Regions from separate parts of the Bacillus sp. D48C genome, predicted to be linked through region 2. Evidence: a T-box and tRNA genes for the amino acid it is inferred to sense, from the RefSeq annotation. Region 2 holds a T-box; the other holds one or more tRNA genes.
What was found. A T-box is a leader RNA that pairs with one kind of tRNA and senses whether it is charged. The one in region 2 lies ahead of ileS2 (isoleucine--tRNA ligase), so its partner is inferred to be a tRNA-Ile.
Positions count from the first base shown of each region.

Region 1: it has a tRNA-Ile gene. The T-box ahead of ileS2 (isoleucine--tRNA ligase) is inferred to sense a tRNA for this amino acid. The anticodon was not compared.

Region 1 is NZ_JBKFAQ010000001.1:568,912-576,720, reverse strand. Features, by position in the region: gene ACLBXA_RS03085 (peptidoglycan D,D-transpeptidase FtsI family protein) at 1-821, opposite strand, end outside; gene ACLBXA_RS03080 (MFS transporter) at 931-2,208, opposite strand; gene sodA (superoxide dismutase [Mn]) at 2,325-2,936, opposite strand; tRNA gene ACLBXA_RS03070 (tRNA-Ile) at 3,157-3,230, opposite strand; gene yqgB (protein YqgB) at 3,473-4,231, shown strand; gene yqfZ (protein YqfZ) at 4,297-4,662, shown strand; gene ispG (flavodoxin-dependent (E)-4-hydroxy-3-methylbut-2-enyl-diphosphate synthase) at 4,827-5,930, shown strand; gene ACLBXA_RS03050 (Fur family transcriptional regulator) at 6,010-6,423, opposite strand; gene ACLBXA_RS03045 (metal ABC transporter permease) at 6,437-7,270, opposite strand; gene ACLBXA_RS03040 (metal ABC transporter ATP-binding protein) at 7,270-7,809, opposite strand, start outside.
Region 2 is NZ_JBKFAQ010000008.1:58,456-66,298, forward strand. Features, by position in the region: gene ACLBXA_RS19225 (cell division protein SepF) at 1-107, shown strand, start outside; gene ACLBXA_RS19230 (YggT family protein) at 114-377, shown strand; gene ACLBXA_RS19235 (YlmH family RNA-binding protein) at 393-1,160, shown strand; gene divIVA (septum site-determining protein DivIVA) at 1,250-1,756, shown strand; T-box leader at 1,808-2,030, shown strand; gene ileS2 (isoleucine--tRNA ligase) at 2,102-4,867, shown strand; gene ACLBXA_RS19250 (molecular chaperone DnaK) at 5,024-5,353, shown strand; gene lspA (lipoprotein signal peptidase LspA) at 5,478-5,936, shown strand; gene ACLBXA_RS19260 (RluA family pseudouridine synthase) at 5,941-6,849, shown strand; gene pyrR (bifunctional pyrimidine operon transcriptional regulator/uracil phosphoribosyltransferase) at 7,054-7,596, shown strand; gene uraA (uracil permease) at 7,743-7,843, shown strand, end outside.

The DNA.
Region 1 (7,809 bases), on a different contig from region 2:
TGTTCAAGATAACTTTTGCCTACTCGATCATTCCGATTATAATCACGGACAAGATAGTAATCTAGTCTTTCTCTCGGTAAGCCTTCATCAGATGTCGACACCCCACCAAGTACACTTCGGAATAAATCATCGTACGTATATTTTCGATCCCAATCAACATTCGTATCTACACCTGGTAATGCTGCTAGGTTTTCACTAATAATCGAATATTCCTTTTCTGTAGCATCCTTTTTAATAACTTGAGGTGTCATTGCATATCCGCCGTCCATCTTACTTTTAATCGCTAATATTTCTAGGTCTTTTGCGGATAATTGATTAATCTCTTCTTCTGTTACACGACTTCGCTGACGCTCGTCTAATTCTTTATCATCAATTTTTTTATCTTTAAACTCTTGACGATCTTTATTCGTAATTTTTTCTTTAGCTTCCTCTTTATGCATAGCAAGCCAATAATCTTTTTTATCGCGATCTGTTAATTTATCTGTCGGTACTTCAATCAAATCTGCTAGCTTTTTCGCTGTTTCTAAGCGATCCTCTGCCGTTGATCCTTTCATTTTTGTAAATGTAATAGTACGAATGGCTGCATTATCTACTACAGGTCGCCCATAACGGTCAAATATTTTCCCACGCGGTACAGGATTACTTATCGTTGAGTTTTCTTTCTTCTCCACTTCATTCTTATATTCTTCACCGCGAACAATTTGTACATATCCGAGCCTTACAATAACCGCGGAGAACATTAAAAACACACAGAAAAACAGCACGTTTAACCGAAAAGGAACGTGGGTCTTTTTCTTATTTTGCTTCTGCTTCTTGCTCATACAAACCCCCTCTACCAACAGCTATGTAATGTGAAAGGGACACCTTCATACAGGTGTCCTCACTGCTGTTTTACATCTTTTTCTATTCTAGCATAAAACAAACGAGAAGTTAACCTTCTGGTTCAGTTTGATTCTGCGTAGTTCCTTGCGTTACAACACTTGTTTTATCTGCATTTTCCCCATCATATTTGACATTTTTAACTGCAAAATAAATAAGAAAATGTCCAGCACCTAAAATACATAATAAGTAAGGTAAACTTTTTTCAGGTGGAAAGAATAGTACAGCACATAAAAAACTTAAAATGGAACAGATTCTTCCGGCATTTAACCATAACTCCCGGACAACGACATATTCCACACGCCATTCTCTCGCATTTTTAGCTCTACCAATTACGTCATATGTCATTGACCCGTATGGAACAAGTAAAATAGGATATGCAACCGCAATACATGCCGCATAAATAAGTAATTTCGTGTATGTAACATTGAAAATAACTAAAAAGACGACAGCATATAAAATAATGCCCCCAAGTAAAATTGCTTTTTTTCGCCACTCTTTCTTTAACATGCGAGCGACCAAGTAATAACATACAAAGGATACAGCAGAGTTCACTAAACTATATTTCCCTAATGCGAACTCACTATTAGTTGCTAAATACACATATACTGAAATGACAAAAATAAACGTTCCTTCTCTCAATCCTTGGACAAAATGAGCTCGTGTAATCTTTCCCCAATTTTTATCAACTCTTCGTTCTTTCAATACTTGCACAATTTCATAACGCCCTTCACATTCTCTTTTAGATAAAAAGAAACTTAAGACGACAGCAATTGCAAATAAAACTAATGAAAGAAAGAATATAACAGTATAACCACTCCATTTCTCCATGCGTGAAATTGTGTATCCTGCTGCTATTGGTCCAATCATCCCAGAGAAAGATGTAAGAAGTCCAAGAAATCCATTAAAGAAATCTCTTGTTTCTGGTTCTGTAATTTCAAATGTCAATAAGTTAAAAGCCAACCAGTAAAAACCGTATCCTACTCCTAAAAGAGCCCCCATTAATAAAATATACTGAGAAGCACTTTTTCCAGCCACTAAAACAACGATAAAAAAAATTGCGAGCGTTCCTACTCCTATTCGTAATAAAATCGAGCGATCGATACGTTTCGCTAATTTCCCCCCTACAAGAAATGTGAGAGGCTGTAATACAACGCTGGCCAAATTATACAAGCCAAGATTCACATAATTTTGTGTTTGCTTCCATAAATAAATATTTACAAACGTATTCGATAAAGAAATTGCGAGCGTGTATAAACCTCCTATAAGGAGCAATAACACTAAATCCCGATTCACTTCAACGTCACCAATTATATGTTTCCACTTCATACACAACTCTCCTTTACTTCATGTTCTAGTCTTCCAAAGACAAGCCCAATTATGTAAAAGGAAAGCATAGAAAAAAGCTAGGGGCTCTCCCCTAGCTTTTTCTATATTTATTACGATTATTTTGCTTCTTGGTAACGTTTTTCAGCAGCGTTCCAATCTACAACGTTCCAAAATGCGCCGATGTAGTCTGGACGACGGTTTTGGTAGTTTAAGTAGTAAGCGTGCTCCCAAACATCTAAACCGATAACTGGAGTTTTACCTTCAGTTAAAGGAGAATCTTGGTTTGGAGTGCTTGTTACTTCTAACTCACCATTGTTTACTACTAACCAAGCCCAACCAGAACCGAAGCGAGTTGCGCCAGCTTTTGCGAATTCTTCTTTGAATGCATCGAAGCTACCGAATTTCGCTTCAATTGCAGTTGCAAGTTCACCTACAGGTTGTCCTCCGCCGTTTGGAGATAAGATTGTCCAGAAGAATGTATGGTTAGCGTGTCCGCCACCATTGTTACGTACTGCTGTACGGATCGCTTCTGGTACTTCGTTTAAGTTTGCAACTAATTCTTCTACGCTTTTGTCAGCTAATTCTGCATGACCTTCTAAAGCAGCGTTTAAGTTTGTAATATACGTGTTGTGATGTTTTGTATGATGGATGTTCATTGTTTCTTTGTCAAAGTGAGGCTCTAAAGCATCATACGCATAAGGTAAATTTGGTAATTCGTGTTTTGCCATTGTTATATTCCTCCCAGTTTATGTATTGCCACTTAGTGACATACAACTTCATTCTACCCTAATTGCCATAGGGTGCAAACAAATAAATCACATTGTCTTGCTATCATTAAAGTAGCAAAATTCCCACTTCTTTTCAATTAAAATGCTCATATATTCCGTAAAAAAAGCTTCCTTCTACAAGGAAGCTTCCTGCTAACATAATAAACATGCGAAATGGATATGGACCCTGTAGGACTCGAACCTACGACCGGACGGTTATGAGCCGTCTGCTCTAACCAGCTGAGCTAAGGGTCCACAATTATGTATGTAACAACATATCAAATAAAGGAATTCCTATCGGATATGCCCTTTAAGAAAGGTAAGATAAATTTACCATATAGAAAAGAAAAGTGTCAATTGTATTTTTCTTATTTAAAAGAAGAAAGTTAATAAAAAGAAATTTAGTTATCTCCACTATATGTAAATATAATATATCTTGAGATTCTCTAGATTCCTACGTTACAATGATTTTATACATACATAAAGGAAGTGAATCTATGTCCATATTTACCCAATTCGTAAAAAGCATATACTCGCCTAAAGATATGGCGCTATTCCGTTTTCAAAAAATCGGTAAAACCATTTTGTATATTATGCTACTTTGCTTAATTACTACTATTCCAAGAACTTTTTTGTACGGTAGTTTTATCCAAGATGGTGTAGGCATGGTAAATCAAGTCATCGATAAAGATTTACCTGACTTTAAGATTGAAAATGGCGAACTAAAAGCCGATATTGATCAACCCATTGAAAAAGAAGAAGGAAATGCACTTTTCGTATTTGATCCAAATTCAACAGACCTAGAAAAATATCAAAATAAAACAGGTTTATTTGTTTTAAAAGATAAAGTAGTCTCTATGGGAAATGGTCAAACACAAACGTATTCTTATAACGATTTGTTAGGTGCATCTCTTGAGAAAAAAGATCTACAAGAATTTATTTCTTTATTCGATAATATTTATCCAATTTTATTATTCGTTATCGGATTCTTAGTGTACCTATTCCAATTATTCATCACTTTTGTAGGCGTGACCTTACTTGCGTTCATCGGTTCTGCTATGAGCGGTCAACGTAAACTATCCTATAAACAAGTTTGGACACTAACTGCATACAGCTACACAATCCCAACCATTTTCTTCATGATTATGGACTTATTCAAAATCGTCGTACCTGGGGCAACATTCATTTATATCGCTGTTGTTTTAATCGTTCTATACTTAACGATTAAAGAGGTACCCCAACCGAAAGAAAAATAAAAAAATGCCTAAATAGGCATTTTTTTTTTGGACAAGCATATATTCCTAGCAAAGGAGTGAAGAATATGAAGAGGTTAGGTATATTCCTATTCGTGCTTGTTCTCGGTTATGTATTTTATTACGATATAAAAATCGGTACTTTACCGATGTTAAGTTCATATAAAAAAACAACCTCTGCCCAAACGATTAAAAAAGAGAACGCAGACAACCAACAAAATAAAGAGAATAAAACAGAAAAAGAAACGGATACATCCTATAAAACAATTGAAGTAAAAACTGGTGAGACAGTTCTTTCTATTACAGAACAAATTAACAAGAAAAAAATTCCTTCCATAGAAAAAGTCATTGACGACTTTAAACTATTAAACAAAAGTACATCTGCTACAAAAATCCAAATTGGAAAGTCTTATAAATTCCCGTTATATCAATAAGCTATCACTTAATCCTTGTCAATTACATAAAGGCGCTGATACAATAGTAAAAGTGAAACCGAGCACTTCGGTTTCTATAGCCCTATATCACGTATACTATCATTGATATGAGGGACTAAATAAGAAACTTCTTTTATAAGGAGAGCGATCTATTCGTGAATGAAATGACTCATCGTACAAAAACACGTCCAGTTAAAGTCGGTAATTTAACAATCGGCGGTAATAATGAATTAATTATACAAAGTATGACAACAACAAAAACACATGATGTTGAAGCAACAGTTGCTGAAATCAAGCGTTTAGAAGAAGCCGGCTGTCAAGTCGTCCGCGTTGCCGTTCCAGATGAACGCGCAGCAGATGCTATTGCTGATATAAAAAAACAAATCAACATTCCACTTGTTGCTGATATTCATTTTGATTATCGCCTTGCTTTAAAAGCAATTGAAGGTGGCATTGATAAAGTACGTATCAATCCAGGTAATATTGGTCGTCGCCATAAAGTAGAAGCTGTTGTAAATGCAGCAAAAGAGCGCGGTATTCCAATCCGTATTGGTGTAAACGCCGGTTCATTAGAGCGTCACATTTTAGAAAAGTACGGGTACCCAACTGCAGATGGTATGGTTGAGAGCGCGCTACATCATATTAAAATTTTAGAGGACTTAGATTTCCACGATATTATCGTATCTATGAAAGCCTCTGATGTTAACTTAGCAATCGAAGCATACGAGAAAGCTGCTCGCGCTTTTGATTACCCATTACATTTAGGTATTACAGAATCTGGAACATTGTTTGCTGGAACTGTAAAAAGTGCCGCTGGTCTTGGAGCAATCTTAAGTAAAGGCATCGGAAATACACTACGTATTTCATTAAGTGCTGATCCAGTTGAAGAAGTAAAAGTTGCTCGTGAATTATTAAAATCATTCGGTCTTGCGTCTAACGCAGCGACACTTATCTCTTGTCCAACTTGTGGTCGTATTGAAATCGATTTAATTAGCATCGCTAACGAAGTGGAAGAATACATCTCTACACTTCAAGTACCAATTAAAGTTGCAGTACTTGGTTGCGCTGTAAATGGCCCTGGTGAAGCTCGTGAAGCTGATATCGGTATTGCTGGTGCACGTGGAGAGGGATTATTATTCCGTAAAGGGCAAGTCGTTCGTAAAGTACCAGAAGAAACAATGGTAGAAGAACTGAAAAAAGAAATCGACGTAATTGCTGCTGAAATGGCTGCTGAACGAGAAAAAGAAAAAGAGACACAAGAACAATAAAAAGAAGGTTGCCACAATATTTGTGAGCAACCTTCTTTTCTACGTAAAAAAGCTCGTCAGTTATATAACCGACGAGCTTTTACTTTGCACATTTTGGACAACGACCATATATTTCAAACTTATGACCCGTTACTTCATAACCAGTAAAATCTTTATTCATAAAATCCATTGGGCAGGAAGTAATCTCTTTCGTCCCCCCACAATCCAAACAAATAAAATGATGATGATGTTCCATAATAGAACAAGTAAAACGAAAATGTTTTTCACCATTTAATTCCGTTTGTTCTAAAACACCAATCTCAGCAAAAACTGTTAAGTTACGATAAATCGTATCAAAACTAAGCCCTGGATAGTCGTCTTTCATATGCTCTAAAACGTCTTTCGCAGTTAAATAACGATTATGTGCTGCAAATAATCTGAGCATCTCTTCTCTTTTTCCAGTATGTTTGTATCCTTTTTCTTTCATTAGGCGTAAAGCTTCCGTTAGATTCATACCTATCCCTACTTTATGCAGTTTTTTTCTTCTTCCATAAAATCGCACCGATTAAAATAAGAACTGCTATCATAACAATTGTACCACCTGGCGCTAAATCAAGTTGATACGAAGCAAACATTCCACCAATAACTGCAATTTCACCAAATAAAATGGAAAAGAAAATTGTTTGTTTAAATCCTTTAGCAATACGAATACTCGCTGCAACTGGCAACGTCATTAATGATGATACGAGAAGAACCCCTACTACACGCATTGATACTGCAATGACAAGAGCAACTAATATAATGAAAATAAAGTGAATCCATTTCGCTCTTAAACCAGTTGATACTGCGTATTCCTCATCAAATGATAGTAGAAACAGCTCTTTATATAATAAAATAATTGTCGCAACAACAACAATTGCTACAATCCCAATAATAATTAAATCCGTACTTGTTACAGCACTAACACTACCAAATAAATAACTAAATAAGTCTGTGTTAAATCCATTTGCAAGTGAAATGAAAATAACTCCAACTCCCATCCCTGCCGAAAGGATAATCGGAATTGCTAATTCTTGATAGTGCTTATATACAGTTCTTAACTTTTCGATTAGTAGCGCTCCACCAATTGAAAAAATCATCCCCATATATAAGGGGTTTAAAAATCCACCTGTAAAAATGGTTTTTTCAAGTAATAAACTTGCTGCAATACCTGATAAAGTCACGTGACTTAATGCATCCGCAATAAGAGATAAACGACGAATAACAACAAACACACCAATTAGCGGTGCAACAAGTCCAATTAAAATACCTGCGTATAAAGAATTACGTAAAAAGTCATATTGTAAAAAATCTTGTATCATTATATCCTCCCGTGATGCTCATGTTCGTGTTCTAAACGATGAACATGATGTCCATATAAGACGGACATTTCTGCATCTTCTAACTCTCGGAACTTCTCTACATTTCCATGGAAATGTAGATGTTGGTTTAGGCATGCAACATGTGTTACTTTTTCGGTAACAGCTCCCATATCATGAGTAACAAGAATTAATGTGATTCCCAACCTTTTGTTTAAATCCTCTAATATTTCGTAAAAACTTTCCACATTTTTTACATCAATTCCAACAGTAGGCTCGTCTAAAATAAGCAATTCAGGATCACTAACGAGCGCACGAGCAATAAATACACGCTGTTGCTGTCCACCAGAAAGCTCTCCAATGTTACGACCTTGAAACTCACTCATCCCTACATCAGCAATTGCTTTTTCTACCTTTTTCTTATCTTCTTTTGTGAAAAAGCGAAAAAGCCCTTTTTTCGAAACAAGTCCCATTGACACAACTTCAGAAACAGTTGCTGGAAAACCAGAATTGAAACTATTTGCCTTTTGGGATACATAACC
Region 2 (7,843 bases):
AAATAGGACCGAAAACATTTATGTGTACACCTGAAAATGTTGATATTGTTGGTGCAATTTCAGAGTTATTCGGTGAAGAAGAAGAAACAAATATAAAGAGGTGGTAATACGCCATGACAACAGTTTTAATGGTGTTAAGTTCTGCTATCGAGATTTACTCGTGGGCACTGATTATTTACATTCTCCTATCATGGTTTCCTGGTGCAAAGGAATCATCTTTTGGAGAGTTCTTGGCGCGAATTTGTGAACCGTATTTAGAACCATTCCGCAGATTTATTCCGCCGCTGGGTATGATTGATATTTCTCCACTCGTTGCGATTTTTGCGTTAAAACTTGCTAAAAGTGGTTTGTTCAGCTTGTTCGGCTATTTCTTATAGTAAGAGGTTAAATACATGAGCATTTACGAACATTTTAGGCCTGATGAAGAGGTCTTTGTAGATAAAGTGCTAGAGTGGAAGCGAACGGCGGAGTACCATCAAGTGAAATTAACAGATTTCCTTGATCCAAGACAGCAACAAATTGTTTCTATGGTAATTGGACAAGGAGATGTTGCTGTGCAATTTGGTGGTGCAACGCCTAATGCAGAGCGTAAAAGAGCACTCATTTATCCAGACTATCTAAAATTAAATGAAGAAGAATTTCAAGTAGAAGTATTAGAAATTGACTATCCTTCCAAGTTTTATACGCTAGAACATAGGCAAATATTAGGTACATTTATGTCTCTTGGTTTAACGAGAGAAAAATGTGGTGATATTTTGCTGCAAGAAAATCGTGCCCAAATTGTAGTTGCGAAAGAAATCGTATCGTACATTGAGATGAACTTACAAGCAATAGGAAAAGTAAAAGTCTCCTTATCAGCAGTACAAGGAGAACAAATTCTACAGATACATGAAACGTGGGGGGAGAAATCTGGAACGGTTTCTTCACTTCGTTTAGATGTTATGTTAGCTGAAATGTTACATTTATCTAGACAGAAAGTACAACCTTTAATTAAAAATGGTTTAGTAAAAGTTAATTGGAAAATAGTGGAACAAACTTCTTATGAATGTTATCCAGGAGACGTTTTCTCTGTTAGAGGATATGGCCGAAGTAAATTATTTTCTGTAGAAGGTAGAACAAAACGCGACAAATGGAGAATTTTGTATGGTATACTAAAATGATTGGTTTTTTAGAAGGAAATCCTCCTATTTTGTCGAAGAAAAGATATAATTGAAAGAGGAAATTTAGATAACTACTTGGAGGTGGCGTTGTGCCGTTAACACCATTAGATATTCATAACAAAGAATTTGGTCGCGGATTCCGTGGCTATGATGAAGATCAAGTAAATGAGTTTCTTGATCAAATTATCAAAGATTATGAATTGGTCATTCGTGAGAAAAAAGCTTTAGAAGAAAAAGTTGCGCAGTTAGAAGGGAAGTTAGATCATTTCTCTAATATTGAAGATACGTTAAACAAATCTATCGTTGTTGCGCAAGAAGCAGCGGAAGAAGTAAAACGTAATGCGCAAAAAGAAGCGAAATTAATTGTGCGTGAAGCTGAAAAGAATGCTGATCGTATTATTAACGAAGCATTAGTAAAATCAAGAAAAGTTGCTTTTGATATTGAAGAGTTAAAGAAACAAGCGAAAGTATTCCGAACTCGTTTCCGTATGTTATTAGAAACACAGCTTGAAATGTTAAACAACGATGATTGGGATAAACTAATTGAGTTAGAAGACGAAGTAGATGAACTGTTGAAAAAAGAAGAAACAGTGTAAGCTTGACGTTTTTCTCATTATTACATATAATTTTAAACAACATATTTATTAAGAAAAACGAAGATAGGGATAAGTACCTTTTCAAACCTTATATAGCGAACTGAGGACGGTGTAAGCTCAGGATAAGGAGATAGTGGGAATATCACCCTGGAGTTCCGCGCTGAACAAATAGAGTAAGCGTAGGCGTGTATTCGCGTTAAGAATATAAGAGGATTCTATACATATGTATATGATCTACTAGGGTGGTACCGCGGGAGACTTTCTCGTCCCTTTTTGGGATGAGAAAGTCTCTTTTTTATTCCGTTTTTTAAGTATTTCTTATATACATGTAAGGAGGAATTGAGCATGGAGTACAAAAATACATTACTGATGCCGAAAACAGAGTTCCCAATGCGTGGGAACTTACCAAAACGTGAGCCTGCAATGCAAGAAAAATGGGCTGAAATGAATATTTACGAAAAAGTACAAGAACATACAAAAGGTCGTCCTTTATTTGTATTGCATGATGGACCTCCATATGCGAATGGTGACATTCATATGGGACATGCATTAAATAAAGTATTAAAAGACTTTATTGTTCGTTATAAATCAATGACTGGTTTTAGTGCGCCATATGTTCCAGGATGGGATACGCACGGTTTACCAATTGAACAAGCTTTAACAAATAAAGGTGTAAAGCGTAAAGAAATGACAGTTGCTGAGTTCCGTAAGTTATGTGCAGAGTATGCATATGAACAAGTAGAACGTCAACGTGAACAATTTAAGCGTCTAGGTGTACGTGCAGATTGGGATAATCCATATATTACTTTAGAGCCCGCTTATGAAGCACAACAAATTAAAGTGTTTGGTGACATGGCGAAAAAAGGTTATATCTATAAAGGTCAAAAACCAGTTTACTGGTCTCCAACGAGTGAATCTGCTTTAGCAGAAGCTGAAATTGAATATCAAGATAAAAAATCAGCATCTATTTACGTAGCATTCCCTGTAAAAGATGGAAAGAACGTATTAGAAGGTGATGAAAAGTACATCATTTGGACAACAACACCTTGGACATTACCTGCAAACTTAGGTATTTCTGTTCACCCAGAGCTTGAATATAGCATTGTAAAAGTAAATGATGAGAAATATATCATTGCTTCTGAGCTGTTTGAGACAGTTGCAAAAACGTTAGAGTGGGAAAATGCTGAAGTTGTGAAAACAGTAAAAGGTAGCGAACTGGAGTACACAGTTGCAAAACATCCATTCTACGATCGTGATTCATTAGTAATGCTAGGAGATCACGTAACAACAGATGCAGGTACAGGTTGTGTTCATACAGCACCAGGACACGGGGAAGATGACTTCGTTGTTGGTAAAAAGTATGGATTAGAAGTACTTTGCCCAGTTGATGATAAAGGTGTATTAACAAATGAAGCACCTGGATTTGAAGGCTTATTCTATGATAAAGCTAACAAGCCAATTACAGAAAAATTAGAAGAAGTAGGCGCGTTACTGAAACTAACATTCATTACGCATTCATACCCACATGATTGGAGAACGAAAAAACCAATTATTTTCCGTGCGACAGCACAGTGGTTTGCATCTATTGAAGCATTCCGTAAAGAATTAATAGAAGCTGTAGCGGAAACAAAATGGGTACCAGCATGGGGAGAAACTCGTCTTCATAATATGGTTCGTGACCGTGGTGACTGGTGTATTTCTCGTCAGCGTGCATGGGGTGTGCCAATTCCGGTATTCTATGCTGAGAATGGCGATCCAATTATTACAGATGAAACAATTAACCATGTAGCAGATTTATTCCGTGAACACGGTTCTAACGTATGGTTTGAGCGTGAAGCGAAAGATCTATTACCAGAAGGATTTACACATCCAGGTAGCCCAAATGGCGAATTCCGTAAAGAAACAGACATCATGGATGTATGGTTCGATTCAGGTTCTTCTCACCAAGCTGTATTAGAAGAGCGCGAAGATTTACAGCGTCCAGCTGATTTATATTTAGAAGGATCTGACCAGTATCGTGGTTGGTTTAACTCTTCATTATCAACAGCAGTTGCTGTAACAGGTAAAGCTCCATATAAAGGCGTACTAAGCCACGGTTTCGTACTAGATGGTGAAGGACGTAAAATGAGTAAGTCGATTGGAAACATCGTCGTACCGAAGAAAATCATGGATCAATTAGGCGGAGACATCTTACGCTTATGGGTATCTTCTGTTGACTATCAATCTGACGTACGTATTTCAGATGATATTTTAAAACAAGTAGCAGAAGTGTATCGTAAAATCCGTAACACATTCCGTTTCTTATTAGGAAACTTAGACGACTTTAAGCCAAGTGAAAATGCAGTAGCTGTAGCTGAGCTTCGTGAAGTAGATCGTTACATGTTAGTGAAATTAAATGACTTAATTACAAAAGTTAAAGAAGCATATGAGACATACGATTTCGCTGCTGTGTATCATGCAATTCATAACTTCTGTACAATTGATTTAAGTTCATTCTACTTAGATTTTGCAAAAGATATTTTATACATTGAAGGTGCAAACCACGAAGATCGTCGTGCAATTCAAACTGTATTATATGATGTTCTTGTTGCGTTAACGAAACTTGTAACACCAATCTTACCGCATACAGCTGATGAAGTATGGCCATACATTCCAGGCGTAACAGAAGAAAGTGTACAATTAACTGATATGCCAGAAGCTGTACAATTAGATGACGCGGAAGCATTAAAAACAAAATGGGATGCATTTATGACATTACGTGATGACGTGTTAAAAGCACTAGAAGTAGCTCGTAATGAAAAAGTAATCGGTAAGTCATTAAATGCAAGCATTACGCTATATCCAACTGCAGAAATGAAAGCTATGTTAGAGTCTATTAGCGAAGACTTAAAGCAATTATTCATCGTTTCTGAGTATAAACTTGGTGGTATGATGGAAGAAGCGCCAGCAGATGCACCGAAGTATGAACATACAGCGGTTGTTGTTGCTCAAGCAACTGGTGAAACATGTGAACGTTGTTGGGTAGTTTCAGAAACAATTGGTAAAGATGCTGAACATGAAACATTATGTGAGCGTTGTGCAACAGTTGTGAAAGAAAACTATGTAAAATAATAAAAAACTGACTGCTATTTATGCAGTCAGTTTTTTATTTTGATGATATATCAAAATAACTTTCAGGCTCTTTCCTGTGAAGGAAAAATGTGTGTGAGGTAAGCAAATAAATTTCGGACACACTAACTGTACATTACAGCTAGGAGGAATGTACACGTGAATGAAATCTACATGGAAATAAAAGAAGAATTGCAATTGATGAGAAAAGAGTTGCAAGAGAGACTAGCTAAAGAAGTAATGCACAAATATGATGTCGAGTTCAGCCAAGAGCTTGGATATGAAATTAAGGAAGAGATAAAGAAAAAATTGCTATTACATGATATAAAAGAGGATTTAAAGGATGTAGAACGTGCATTATTTAAAATGGAAATAGACATGTACGGTATTTGTGAAGAGACCGGGAGATTAATTTCGACAAAGCAAATGAAAACAATGCCGACTGCCCGAACAATTCATGAATTTTTCTATGAAAAGGTAAATGTATGAATACGCACAACGATATTATATTACCTTTTTTTAATTTATTTTATTCTTCTATAAAGGTTCATTGTGAAAAGGTAGCAGCTATGCTAAAATTTTGAGGTACACTGTCTTTGTGGGGGAAATGAAAATGATATATTATGTAATAGCGTTATTTGTCATTGCTATCGATCAAATATCGAAGTGGTTAATTGTAAAGAACATGGAATTGGGTACGAGTATTCCGATTATCGACAATGTATTATACATAACATCACATCGAAATAGAGGCGCTGCCTGGGGTATTTTAGAAAATAAAATGTGGTTCTTCTACATTATTACAGTTGTTTTTGTAGTGTTTATCGTATTTTATATGAAAAAGTATGCGAAAACAGATAAGCTTCTAGGTATTTCGTTAGGCCTAATTTTAGGCGGGGCAATTGGTAACTTTATTGATCGTGTATTTAGACAAGAAGTAGTGGATTTCATTCACGTGTATATTTTCTCGTACAACTATCCAGTATTCAATATAGCTGATTCAGCGTTATGTATTGGTGTTGTATTAATTATTATTCAAACATTATTAGAAGGCAAGAAAGCGAAGGAGTAATTGAATGAGTGAAGTAGTACAAGTAACAGTTGTAGAAGAGCAAAAAAATGAGCGAATTGATAAATTCGTTGCAGGAATAAATAACGAATGGTCACGTTCACAAGTACAGCAATGGATTAAAGATGATGTTGTGACAGTAAACGGGAAAGCAGTAAAAGTGAATTATAAAGTAAAAGAAGAAGATGAAATTACAGTAACGATTCCTGATCCAGAAGCGTTAGATATTCAACCAGAAGATATGAATTTAGAAATTTATTATGAAGATGCAGATGTGCTTGTTGTAAATAAACCACGTGGTATGGTTGTACATCCAGCGCCAGGACATACAAGTGGTACGCTTGTAAACGGCCTTATGCACCATTGTACAGATTTATCAGGTATCAACGGTGTAATGCGTCCAGGTATTGTGCATCGTATTGATAAAGATACATCTGGATTATTAATGGTTGCTAAGAATGATATGGCGCATGAATCACTTGTAAATCAACTTGTAGCAAAAACAGTAACAAGACGTTACAAAGCAATTGTGCACGGTGTTATCCCGCATGATAAGGGGACTATCGATGCACCAATTGGTCGTGATAAGAAAGAGCGTCAAAGTATGACAGTTGATGAAAATGGTAAAAACGCTGTTACTCACTTCCAAGTGTTAGAACGCTTTAAAGACTTTACACTTGTAGAATGTCGCTTAGAAACGGGACGTACGCACCAAATTCGTGTTCATATGAAATATATTGGCTATCCACTTGCAGGAGATCCGAAGTATGGTCCCAAGAAAACGTTAGATATGAATGGACAAGCACTTCATGCAGGTATTTTAGGCTTTGAGCATCCTCGTACTGGTGAATATATTCAGTTTGAGGCACCGATTCCAGAAGTATTTGAAGAAGCATTAAATATTTTACGGAAATAGTATTGACAAATCACAAGAAAACTGAGATACTGACAACAGTTAAATAATGATCCTTTAACACAGCCCCGTGAGGTTGAGAAGGTAACGGTTTGAAATACTTAGGGTATGTTGTACCCTTTTTTCAAAAGTCCTCTCGCACACGCTGAGAGGACTTTTTTTATACCATTACTCTCACGCAAGAAAAAAAGCTTGGAGGTGTAGAGCATGCAAGAGAAAGCTGTCGTTTTAGATGACCAAATGATTCGCCGTGCTTTAACACGAATTAGTCATGAAATCGTGGAACGAAATAAAGGTGTCGATAATTGTGTTCTTGTCGGAATTAAAACTCGTGGAATTTTTATTGCACAACGTTTGGCAGAACGAATTGGTCAAATTGAAGGAAAAGAAATGGAAGTTGGAGAGTTAGACATTACGTTATATCGTGATGATTTAACACTGCAATCCAAAAATAAAGAACCACTTGTAAAAGGTTCTGATATCCCTGTAGATATTACGAAGAAAAAAGTTATCCTTGTGGATGACGTGTTATATACAGGAAGAACAGTTCGAGCAGCAATGGATGCTCTTATGGATTTAGGTAGACCATCTCAAATCCAACTGGCGGTTCTTGTTGATAGAGGTCATCGTGAACTACCAATTCGCGCTGATTATGTAGGAAAGAACATCCCAACATCAAGTGAAGAGCGTATCGAAGTTGATTTGCAAGAGACAGATCAACAAGATCGAGTAAGCATATACGATAAGTAAAGCCCTTTTAAATGTAGTCCTGTGAGGCTGCCAAAGGGTCTTGGCTTTCATATGTCAAATTTGGCATACGAAAGTGTAGGACTCTTTGTGCACAGGCACAAAGAGTTTTTTTATTGCAAAGATTTAAACTGAAGGAGGATGTAACAATGGAACAAAAGCCAGTGTTAGACGTTAATGAAGTACCGAAACCGGGAAAATGGTTATTTTTGAGTATACAACATTTGTTCGCGATGTTTGGATCAACAGT